DNA from 2 places in the Arthrobacter sp. 2MCAF14 genome. Region 1 is predicted to be linked to the other one. Evidence: riboswitches for the same ligand, from Rfam matches in the RefSeq annotation. Region 1 holds a riboswitch; the other holds the start of a gene.
What was found. Region 1 has a riboswitch for S-adenosylmethionine ahead of metX (homoserine O-acetyltransferase MetX). Riboswitches for the same ligand answer to the same signal wherever they lie in the genome.

Region 1 (5,829 bases):
TCCGAAGGCGCCACCGTGGTTCTCTTCAATGGCCCGGACACCGTGTCATCAGTACTCGGCCGGATCCGCGGCAAGATGGCCATCTACAACGAAAACCTCCGCACGGTGGCCGCCCGCCACGATGCCGTGATCGCCGATATGTGGTCCCTGCGCCAACTCTCCAACTCCCAGATGTGGGATGAAGACCGCCTGCATTTCTCTCCGCTCGGCCACCACACCATCGCCGCGATGGTCCTCGACTCACTCAATGTGCCGCACAACCTCGAGCCGCTGTTCCCCAAGCCGCTCCCCCAGCGCAGTTGGCGCGAAGCCCGCTCGGGCGACCTCGTATGGGCCCGCGAGTATTTTGTCCCGTGGGTCATTCGCAGGATCCGGCATCGCTCCTCCGGTGACGGAATCCTGCCGAAACGCCCGACGCCGGGACCCGTCTTCGGTCCTGCGGACACCTTGCTGCCCCGGAGTTGAGCGGGAACCACAGGGCGGGTCACAGGGAGCGGGGCTAAGCTGGTGAAAGACCTAGGAGGCCTCCACCGTGAACAATTTGATCTTCTGGATCATCGTCTGCTCTTGGCTGATTCCGATGGGGATCCGCATGTACAACCGATCGCGCCAACGCAGGCTCCGGGACTTCCCTCCGCAGAATTACCCCGGTCAGCCCTATCCTCCACAGAACTACCCCGTCCCTCCGCAGAATTACCCCGGGCAGCCCTATCCCCCACAGAACTACCCCGTCGGATACCCGGAGCAACCCCCGGTAATCTTCCCGGCTGAGCCGCAACCCCCGGGGGCGACGCCCGTACCGCAGGCCGCTCCGCCGTCGTCGGCTGCTCCGCAAATGAACAGCGCGCCCCAGCCGAACAGCGCGCCCCAAGGCTACCGGGCACGGAAACTGGCCGAACTGGACCAGGAGTACAGCGACGGGAAAATCGCCATGGAGGATTACATGAAGCTCCGCCAGGAGATCATGAACGGCTGATTCAGCCGAAGAAAGATTCGCGCAGCTGGGGACCGAGCTGGCCGATCTCGGTGAGGAAACCGTCGTGCCCGATCGGCGCCTCGATCACGTGAACGGGGACCCCTCCGGGCAAGGCTTTGGCGAGCTCGTGGGATTGTTCCGGGAAGTAGAGCCGGTCCGAGTCCACCGAGGCAACGAAGAACTTCGCCGTTGCCACGGACAGCGCATCCTCCAATGAGCCCCGGCCGCGGGTGATGTCGTGGCTCATGAGGGCCTCGGTGATGGCGATGTAACTGTTGGCGTCGAAGCGCTGGACCAGCTTGCTTCCCTGGTGGTCGAGGTAGCTCTCCACTTGGTAGCGGCCCCGGTCCCCCAACGCGGCAGCCTGGAGGGGTGCCTCGCCGCCTTGGGCGTTCCGGCCGAAGCGGAAGTCCAGTTCATCCGCCGAACGATAGGTGATGTGGGCGATCCGCCGGGCAAGGGCCAGCCCTGCCTCGGGCGCGGCCTTGCCATAGTAGTCGCCGCCGTTGAAGTCGGCGTCCTGCCGGATGGCGAGAGTCTGGGCCTGCGCGAACGCGATCTGTTCGGCAGTGCTGTACGCCCCGATCGAAATCACGGCGCATCGCTTGACGCGGTCCGGATAGCTGACGGCCCATTCCAGTGCGCGTGCACCGCCCATGGACCCGCCCACGACCGTGTGCCAGCTGTGGATCCCCAAAGCGTCGGCAAGCCGGGCTTCGGCCACGGTGCTGTCCCGCAGGGTCACGAGCGGGAAGCGGGAGCCCCACGGCCTGCCGTCAGGAGCGGTCGACGACGGCCCGGTGCTGCCGTAGCAGCCTCCCACGATGTTGACGGAGACCACGAAGTAGCGATCCGTGTCGATGGTGGCGCCCGGACCAACGAGTTTCTCCCACCAGCCTTCTTCGTCGCTCTCGCCACGGGCCACATGGGTGCTGCCCGTCAGGGCGTGTTCCACCAGGACAGCGTTGGAAGCGTCGGCGTTGAGCCGCCCCCATGTTTCGTAAGCAAGAACGACCTCCGGCAGGAAACCTCCGGCCTCCAGTTCGAGCCCGCCCACGGAAACATATTTGAGGGTTCCGTCTTGGGTACCGGAAAGGGGTATGGCTGTTGCAGCAATTGTCATTCGTTGACACCTCACATCGCGCTTGCCCGCCGCCAACACAGCGAAGGGCCAGGTCTTCACCCGGGGCACCCCGCCGCGATTGGAGGGTTGCCGGCCAGCAAGCCGGGGCTGTCGCTGGCACTCATGACCTATAGGAAGAGTCTAGGAAAACCGGACCCCTTCTGACGAAGATTATGACACCTTTGTGACACTTGACCGTGTTTTGTTCACGAAGCAGTGACCAAGGAGGCCAGCCGGCGAAGATTCATGCTGCGTCGCCCGCCGGCCTCCTGCGCCATCCGGAGCGGTACTAGCTGCCCTTCGCCGCCCGGAATCCTGACTCGAGGTCGGCGAGGATGTCGTCGATGTGCTCGATCCCGACGGACAGCCGCACCAGGCCCGGGGTCACTCCGGCCACGGCCTGCTGTTCGGGGGTCAGCTGGCTGTGTGTCGTGGACGCGGGGTGGATGACCAAGGATCGGACGTCCCCGATGTTTGCCACGTGCGAATGCAGTTCCAGGGCGTCCACGAAGCGTTTGCCGGCGTCGATCCCGCCGCGGATGGTGAAGGACACCACCGCGCCGGTGCCGCGGGGTCCGTACTTCCGCCCGCGTTCGAACCACGGACTGGAAGGCAGCCCCGCGTACGCTACCGATTCGACGTCGTCGCGCCCTTCGAGCCACTGCGCCACTTTGGTGGCGTTCTCCACGTGGCGTTCCACCCGCAGGCTGAGGGTTTCGATTCCTTGGGAGATCAGGAAAGCGTTGAACGGGGAAACTGCCGAGCCGAGGTCCCGCAGGAGCTGGACCCGGGCCTTGAGGATGTAGGAGAGGTTCGCGCCGAGGGCACCGTCCTTGCCGAGGTCGCGGGCATAGACCAGGCCGTTGTAGCTGGGGTCCGGAGTGTTGAAGTTGGGGAACCGCCCGGGGTCCTTGCCGAAATCGAAGTTGCCCGAGTCCACAATGACGCCGGCAATGGCGGATCCGTGCCCTCCCAGGTACTTGGTGGCCGAATGCACCACGATGTCCGCGCCCCACTCGATCGGCCGGATCAAGTAGGGCGTGGCGAGGGTGTTGTCCACAACAAGCGGGACTCCGGCTTCGTGCGCGATGCGGGAGACGCCCTCGATGTCCAAAACGTCCTGGCGGGGGTTGGAGACGACTTCGGCGAAGAACAGCTTGGTGTTCGGCCGCACGGCGTCGCGCCAGTGGTCGAGGTTGTCCGGGTCCTCGACGAAGGTGACTAAGATTCCGAATTTCTTCAGCGTGTGCGCTAGCAGGTTGTACGTGCCACCGTAGAGGCTCGGGCTGGCGACCAGGTGGTCGCCCGCCTCGGCGACGTTGAGGATGGCGAACGTTTCCGCGGCCTGGCCGGAGCTCAGCAGGAGTGCCGCGAGGCCCCCCTCCAGGCTCGCTATGCGCTGTTCCACCGCATCCTGCGTGGGGTTGCCGATCCGGGTGTAGATGGGCGCCAGCTCGGCCAGCGCAAAGCGGTTGGCCGCGCTTTCCGCGCTGGGAAAGACGAACGAAGTGGTCTGGTAGATGGGAAGTGCCCGGGCACCGGTGGCGGCGTCCGGCTCCTGGCCGGCGTGGATCTGGCGCGTTTCGAATGACCATCCTTGGGACATGCGGACTCCTGGTTGTCTGGGCTCTTGCCGTGCTTCAACCTGCCGGGCTGAAGTATTCAGCCCCCCGGCGTTCGGTTGCTGCCAGTCTAGGGACGGTGTTGCGGGCTCCGGAAGCTTTGTGACGAACACGGTAGTTTTCGGTCCCGGCGCGTCCTGAAGTGACTCTGAGCTGCCTTTTCGATACATCCCACCTTGGTTAGGCTTGACTTAGCTGAGAGCTCCATCACAAAGTGCCAAGATGAAGCCATGCGCATGGATCACGTCTCTTACGCTTGTGAACGAGATGGCCTCTTGGCCACCACCGAGCGAATTTCCGCAGCATTGGGAGTGGACGCAGTCCGGGGCGGAGTGCATCCGCGCTTCGGTACCCGGAACATGATCATCCCCCTTGCTGACCACAAATACCTGGAAGTTGTCGAGGTCCTAGACCACCCGGCATCCGACAAGGCACCTTTTGGACAAGCAGTCCGTGCACGCTCCGCCGCAGGAGGCGGTTGGATGGGCTGGTGCGTCGCTGTTGACGACCTGAGCCCGTTCGAACAGCGGCTCGGACGCGCCGCTGTCCCCGGCAACCGCAAGTTTCCGGACGGCCGCGAACTCGTTTGGTCGCAGATCGGCATCCTGGGACTCATCGCCGATCCCCAGGTTCCGTACCTGCTCCGCTGGGAGGGCGACCCTGCGCTTCACCCGTCCCTCGTGTACCCAAGCGACGTCAAGATGTCCAGCCTCACCATTGCCGGCTCCGCGGAGCGGGTTACCGAATGGCTCGGAGAACCCGTGGAGAAGCCGCTTGAGGACGTCGCAGTCCAATGGATGGCTCCGCACGGAACGCCGGGCATCATGTCGGTAACGTTCGAAACCGCCAACGGAGCCGTCACGATCTGACGGACCAACGGGCCAGGAAGGCCCGGAAAACTTCGGCCGCCATTATGCGGGTGCCAACGACGTCACCCCGCAATGGCGGCCGAAACCTTTTAAACTCAACTTAACGCGCAACGCGGCGGGATTGTGGCATCCGGCAGCATGCGTCTAAGTTGGGCCCACGCTGGCAGGGTTCCCGGCCCGAGCTTGCGAGGGAAGGGGGCCTGCGGGGAGGAACGAGCGAGCATGCAGAGGATGGCGCACTCCCGTCGGTGCACCCCTAGCCCAGCCCGATGGCCTTGCCGAAGACACTGAAGCCGACGAACGCCACAATGTCCAGGAGGGCGTGGGCCACCACGAGCGGCATGACTCTTTTGGTCTTCGTGTATATCCAGCCGAACACGAGGCCCATGACGGCGTTGCCGATGAAAGGTCCGAAGCCTTGGTACAGGTGGTAGCTGCCGCGAAGGAGCGCGCTGAGCACGATCGCCAGCGGGGTGCTCCATCCGAACTTCCAGAACCGGTCCAGGAGGTAGCCCACCACGATCACTTCTTCGACGACGGCGTGCCGCACTGCGGAGAGGACCAGCACCGGCACGGTCCACCAGTAGGAGTCCAGGCCGCTGGGGATGATCGCTGTCGTGATCCCCAGGGCGCGGCCGGCCGCATAGAGGCCCAGCGACGGGATCCCGATCAGCGCGGCGAGGCCTAGTCCTTGCAACGCGTCGCGGCCCGGGCGGGCGAAGTTGAAGCCCAGCCGGGTGAAACCCGAGGGGCTTTCAGCCGTTTGGCGATGCAAAGACAGAAAGTAGAACACCAACACCACAGGGACAAGCGCGAACGCGATATCCAACAGCTGGTAGGTGAGATCGAAGTACTCGCGCGTGCTCTGCGAGCGGTTGAGGGTGGACGTCGCATGGGCCAAAGGCCCCTGGGTCATCTTGTCCAGCAACTGCACCACGGAGTACACGGCCGATTGGCCGAGGGACAGGCCAAGGACAATCAGTACTTCGGCGCGCAACCGGCGCGTTGAGGCTAGGAGCATGCTCCTATCTTGCCTGCATTTGCCTGATGTTTCCCTCGGAGCCGGCTCCCCGGATGTCCGCTTGCATGGACCGGGCGTCTCCTGACCCTATGCTTGGTGGGATGAGCGCGCCAGCACGAATCTTCATGATCCGGCACGGCCAGTCCGCCGCCAACGCCGACACTTCCATCTACAACCGTGTGCCCGATTACCGCATCCCGCTGACGCAGCTTGGCATC
Region 2 (5,829 bases), on a different contig from region 1:
CAAGCTTGAGCAGATCGAAACCCAGACCCGGCCATGCCGCAGCTACGCGGAGCTCCTGCACCAGATCCGAAGGGCCCGGGGCCTCGCGAGCCATGCCGCACGGCGCCACGGCGCAAGGATCGCCGCATTGGCCACGTCGCCCGTGGACGCCGCGTTGCACACCACTCCGGATCCCAGGTACGCCATTATGCTCGAACGATTCGGCATTACCGCTCACGAACAGCTCACGTGCGGATTCCACGTGCACACCTCGATCGAGTCCCCCGAGGAAGGCGTGATGATCCTGGATCGCATCCGGGACAAGCTCGCTGTCTTCACCGCGATCAGCGCCAATTCACCCTATTGGCGGGGTCTGGCTACCGGTTTTGAGAGCTACCGGACGCAGGCGTGGAACCGCTGGCCTTCGTCGGGGCCGTCAGCCATCTTCGGTTCCTTGGCCGCTTACCGACGCGTTGTCAGGAGGCTCATCGAAACGGGAGTATTGCTGGACGAGGGGATGGTCTACTTCGACGCGAGGCTGTCCCGGCACGTTCCCACGGTGGAGGTCCGGGTGGCCGATGTCTGCCTACGGGCCGAGGATGCGGCGCTCATCGCGGTGCTCGTCAGGGCCTTGGTCGAGACTTCTGTTCGTGAATACCATGCCGGAATAGAGCCGGCGGCCGTGCCCACGGCGCTTTTGCGGATGGCGTCCTGGCAGGCAAGCAACTTCGGACTTCGCACCGAACTGCTGGACTTCGGAACGTTCCGCCCGGAGCCCGCCGCGGACGTCGTCTGGTCGTTGGTGGAGTACCTGGAACCTGTCCTCGCCGAACAGGGCGAATTCGACTTGGTCCAAGCCGGCGTGGCGGCCATCCTGGGCCGTGGCAACGGCGCTATCGAACAGCGTGGTGTTGCCGGGCGCTGGAGCGAGACCAACGGGGGCGCGCCCGACGCCGCCGGGCTGGCCGCCGTCGTCGAGCACGCCGTTCAGATCACGATGCGCTCGGAGAGAGACGAGAGCAACACCAAGCCCCAGCCCGTCCTCACCTGGGTGCGCCAAGACTGGCGCGAAGCGCCGGGTTAACCCGCCGGGCTAGACCTGTTTGAGGGCCCTCTCCAGGTCCCTGATGAGGTCGTCCACATCCTCCAGCCCCACCGAAAGCCGCACGACGCCGTCGCTCAGGCCAATGGCCGCGCGGCCTTCCGGACCCATGGCGCGGTGCGTGGTGGTGGCGGGGTGGGTGATGAGGGACTTGGAGTCGCCGAGGTTGTTGGAGATGTCGATCACGGCGAGCCCGTCCAGCAGCGCGAAGGCGGCCTCTTTCGGCGATCGACCCGCAGAGGGCAGCAGTTCAAAGGTGAGCACGGTTCCGCCGGCCTTCATTTGCTTCGCGGCGAGCTCGTATTGCGGGTGCGACAACAGCCGCGGGTACTTGACCCAGCTGATGGCCGGCTGATCCTCAAGCCATTCGGCGATCCGCAACGCAGACGCCGAGGAGTGGTTGACGCGCAGCGCCATCGTCTCCAGGCCCTTGGTCAGGACCCAGGCGTTGAACGCGGAAAGCGACGGCCCGGTGTGCCGCATGAGCTGCTTGACGGGACCGTCGATGAATTCCTTGGTGCCCAGGATTGCTCCGCCCAGGACCCGGCCCTGGCCATCGATGTGCTTGGTGCCCGAGTAGACAATCACGTCCGCGCCGAGATCGCCGCAGCGCTGCAGCAGCGGAGTAGCGAAGACGTTGTCGACGACGACGGTAGCGCCCGCCGCGTGGGCTAGTTCGCTCACCGCTGCAATGTCCACGATTTCCTGCATGGGGTTCGACGGCGACTCGAAGAACACTGCCGTTGTCGGCTCGGACAATGCGGCACGCCACTGGTCCAGGTCCGGGCCGTCCACGAAGACGGTCTCGACGCCCCAGCGGGGCAGGATCTCGTTGAGGATCACGAAGCAGGAACCGAAGAGCGAGCGGGCGGCAACCACGCGGTCGCCGGCGGCCAGCAACGCACCGAGGGCGGTGAAGACAGCGGACATGCCCGACGCCGTCGCGAAGCACGCTTCGGTGCCTTCGAGCAGGCGCAGTCGCTCCTGGAAAGTGGCCACGGAGGGGTTGCCGTAACGGGAGTAGACGAAGCGCTCGTCCTCGCCCGTGAATGCGCGCTCTGCGGCTGCGGCGGACTCATAGACGAAGCCGGAGTTCAGGAAGACGGCCTCGGACGTTTCTTGGAAGTTGGTGCGGTCAAGACCGCCGCGGACTGCCTGGGTGTCAGGGCTCCAGCCGGCGGCGTCAGGATTGAAAGTCACTTAGATGTTCCCCAGGTTCGTCGGAAGTCCACGGTTTTTCCAGCCGTTCACGGTTCGCTCGCCGTAGCGGTCCGGTTCGCCCTCGAAGCCCTCCAGGACGTTGTAGGCGGTGTAGCCGGCCTGTGTTGCTGCGATCGCGGCGGCGATGGAACGCTGTCCGGAGCGGCAGAGGAAGACCAGTTCGGTACCATTTGCCTCCGGAGCCTGCTGCGTCAGCTCTTCGATGAAACGGGTGTTGGGGATGCCGCCGGCCAAGTTCCACTGGATGAACAAGGGATCGTTCTCCGTGGCCTTTGTGTCAGGGATCCCGATGTGTGCCCACTCGCCTTCGGTGCGGACGTCCACCAGGATGGCGCCTTGTTCCAGCTTGGCCCAGGCATCGTGCGGACTGAGGTCGCCTGCGTAGCTCATGCGTGCCCCTCGCCGTCGAACTCTTCATCAAGCTGGTCTACCGCGTTGGCAACTGCTGCATCTGCGCTCGCGATCGCGGCGGGTAGGACGATGGCCTGGGCCACAATCACGTCCGTGCCATTGAAGGTCGCGGCCGGGCTGCCGTGCAACACGTATCCCTCCGCGAGGGCGGTGGAGATCCGCTCGCAGAAATCCTTCGTGTCAGGGCCCGTGATGAGACGGTACGAGAGTTTTTCTTCGGTGGGTTCAGGCATTGGTGCTCCTCAGTCACGCTTGCAGTTCGAAAGTGTCGATACGCCGAGTAGTCACCTGAGGCACCCCGCCGGAGAGAGGGTTGCCGACCAGCAAGTCAGGGCTTCGCGCTGGTGCTCATTACTCAAGAAGAAAATAACATCCACGACGGCGGCCTGCATCACCGGCCGTCGTCATGTTCCGTAACCGGGGGTCTTAGGCGTCGGTTTCTTTCGGCAACGGGTCCAGGCTTGCCTGGATCCGGGGTGGAATGGCGTCGAACCGCGACGCTACTGCCGTAGGGGAGTGATGAAAAGTGGAACCTTGATGCTTCCGGATTTCCAGCAGCTCGTGTACGGATATCCCGGTGGCGGTGGCGAGTGCATGCAGCGAGAGGCTGTTGTGATGAGCCAAGGCAAAAACCACACCCGACAGGGCTTCGAAACCTTCCGTCTCGTAGATTTCCTTCACCAAGTTGGACATGCCGTTTGCATCATCGATTGATCCCGCTGACGCACCAGTCGCCATGGCCGTCAGCGACCATGCAGCAGAGTCGGGGCTGATGTAGATGCTCATGTCGATACCCTACGGACTCAGGCCCGCTTGGGGAATGGGCGATACGTTTATCTTTATGGCAGCACTCACCGACCTTGACCGTCAGCTCCTCTCCGCTCTGAGGGAGGATGGCAGGGCGTCCGTGGCCAGCCTTGCGCGGAGGCTGGGCGTCGCCAGGGCCACTGTGAATAGCCGGCTCGAGCGTCTAGTTTCCTCGGGAACCATCGTTGGTTTCACTGCGAGGGTGCGCGACGAGGTCGATCCACTTGCCATTCGCGCCATTGCGCTCATTGCCCTGGAGGGAAGATCGGCCGACAAAGTCATTCGCCAACTCAGGGGACTTCCGGAGATTTGGGCACTGCACACCACCAACGGCGGGTGGGATCTTGTGGCCGAGCTGCGCACGGAAAGCCTCAGTGACTTTGACCAGGTGTTGGGCCGGATCCGCGGCATCGAGGGGATCGTCAATAGCGAGACGAGCCTGTTGCTCAGTTCCGTCCTCCGGTAGTCGCCCGCACGACGGACGCCTTTATCCAATGAGCATTATGTAGAGATGCGTTCATCATTTTGTGCAGCCTTTCAATGAAAAGTACGTACTTTGGCAATTGTGGATGCATATCGCCGCTCCGTAGCCTCGTAGCAACAGTGCTTATGAGGGAAAGGAGCGCACATGACGCGCTTTGTCGATGTCCGCAATATGGTTCGTTGGACGGCCGGGCGAGGCCCGGAGACCATCATCTCGGAGATGATTCAATACTTGGAAGACGACTTCCGGCGGTGGGAATCTTTTGACAAGACTCCGCGGGTGGCAAGTCACACGCCATTTGGGGTCATCGAGCTGATGCCCACCAGCGACCAGGAAACATACGGCTTCAAGTATGTAAATGGACACCCTTCGAATCCAGCGCGCGGCTTCCAGACCGTGACAGCTTTCGGTGTCCTGTCCGACGTCCATAACGGTTATCCGACGTTCCTCGCGGAAATGACAGTGCTGACAGCGCTGCGGACGGCGGCTACGTCGGGGATGGTCGCGAAGAAACTCGCTCGCCCCGATGCCCGGATCATGGGGATGATCGGAACCGGAACCCAATCGGAGTTTCAGGCCCTGGCTTTCCGGGTGGCCTTGGGCATTAACACTGTCAGGATCTGGGACACGGATCCGGCTGCGATGGAGAAGTTCGTCCGGAACATGGCTCCCCTCGGCTTCGACATCACCATTGCAGACTCGGCGGCCCACGCAGTGGAGGGCGCCGACGTCATCACCACGTGCACGGCGGACAAGGCCAATGCCACCATCCTGACGGCAGACCAGGTTTCGCCCGGTGTCCACATCAACGCGATCGGTGGCGACTGCCCTGGGAAGACCGAACTCGACGCTGCCATCCTGGGCCTCGGCGATGTCTTTGCGGAATACGATCCCCAGACGCGGATTGAAGGCGAGATCCAACAAATGTCCGCCGAATTTCCCGTCACGGAATTCTGGCAGGTCCTGTGCGGGCGCGCGCTGGGCCGCACCGCCACGGACCAGGTCACGATATTCGATTCCGTGGGCTTCGCGATCGAGGACTTTTCCGCCTTGCGGTACCTGCGCGATGCCGTTGAGGGTTCGGAATTTTTCGAGGAGATCGACCTCGTCGCGAACCCCGATGACCCCAAGGACCTTTTCGGTCTGGTGCGGGCACTTTCTCCCATGGGATCCTGAGAAGCCGAACTGACTCGCAGTCGTTGTCGTTTAGGGGCCGCTAAACGACAACAAATGCGAGTTAGTTGGGGAAGTCTGGTGCGCCGGCCCCAGAACCGGCGCACCAGACGTTTAACAAGCTTGACCGGCGCAACTAGTTAACTACTGAGGGCATGGCGGCACAATAGGGTCGCCATGCTAAATTACGCGGCCCGCTACACTCGGATTCATGGTGGGTCATGGGGGAACCAGAACCGCAGCGCTATTACTGGCAGGGAGGATTCCGGCACGGTGGGCGGCGCCGCTAGCGGGGTTGGAAAGAGTGCAAGGGTCGAGGACGCGGGCTCGTATACTCTGACCGCAGCCTGTGTTGGCGCCTCGGATGTCCACCTTGTCATCGCCCAGGATCCACGGATCGGCCTTGCCCCCAGGATCAGACGATCGATTGCGCTACGTCCTACTCGCGAGTTGTTCAGCTGCAGCCTGGGTCGGTCAATGTCCAGATTCTAGTAATGCGGGCTTATTCAGGTGCTTCCGCCACCTCAACAGGCGGGGGCGTCGCTGCGGTGAGGATCACGGCCGGCGGCTGAAATCCCCCGGCACGTGGGCGACGGTTATGGAATGTCTTCCGGTTCCGCCGAGGGCCCGGGTGGCCGATGCGGCGCGGGCG

Region 2: it holds a riboswitch for S-adenosylmethionine, as region 1 does, so the genes downstream of both, AB4074_RS21610 (DUF1737 domain-containing protein) here and metX (homoserine O-acetyltransferase MetX) in region 1, are expected to answer to the same signal.

Annotation. Positions count from the first base shown of each region.
Region 1 is NZ_JBFRHB010000028.1:22,347-28,175, forward strand. It holds gene AB4074_RS17655 (SGNH/GDSL hydrolase family protein) at 1-465, shown strand, start outside; gene AB4074_RS17660 (hypothetical protein) at 533-976, shown strand; gene metX (homoserine O-acetyltransferase MetX) at 978-2,099, opposite strand; SAM riboswitch class IV at 2,113-2,228, opposite strand; gene AB4074_RS17670 (bifunctional o-acetylhomoserine/o-acetylserine sulfhydrylase) at 2,389-3,705, opposite strand; gene AB4074_RS17675 (VOC family protein) at 3,952-4,590, shown strand; gene AB4074_RS17680 (CPBP family intramembrane glutamic endopeptidase) at 4,847-5,611, opposite strand; gene AB4074_RS17685 (histidine phosphatase family protein) at 5,713-5,829, shown strand, end outside.
Region 2 is NZ_JBFRHB010000045.1:527-6,355, forward strand. It holds gene AB4074_RS21595 (glutamate--cysteine ligase 2) at 1-1,063, shown strand, start outside; gene AB4074_RS21600 (O-succinylhomoserine sulfhydrylase) at 1,073-2,281, opposite strand; gene AB4074_RS21605 (rhodanese-like domain-containing protein) at 2,282-2,692, opposite strand; gene AB4074_RS21610 (DUF1737 domain-containing protein) at 2,689-2,946, opposite strand; SAM riboswitch class IV at 2,957-3,069, opposite strand; gene AB4074_RS21615 (hypothetical protein) at 3,140-3,499, opposite strand; gene AB4074_RS21620 (Lrp/AsnC family transcriptional regulator) at 3,555-3,986, shown strand; gene AB4074_RS21625 (ornithine cyclodeaminase) at 4,149-5,180, shown strand; gene AB4074_RS21630 (hypothetical protein) at 5,774-5,829, opposite strand, start outside.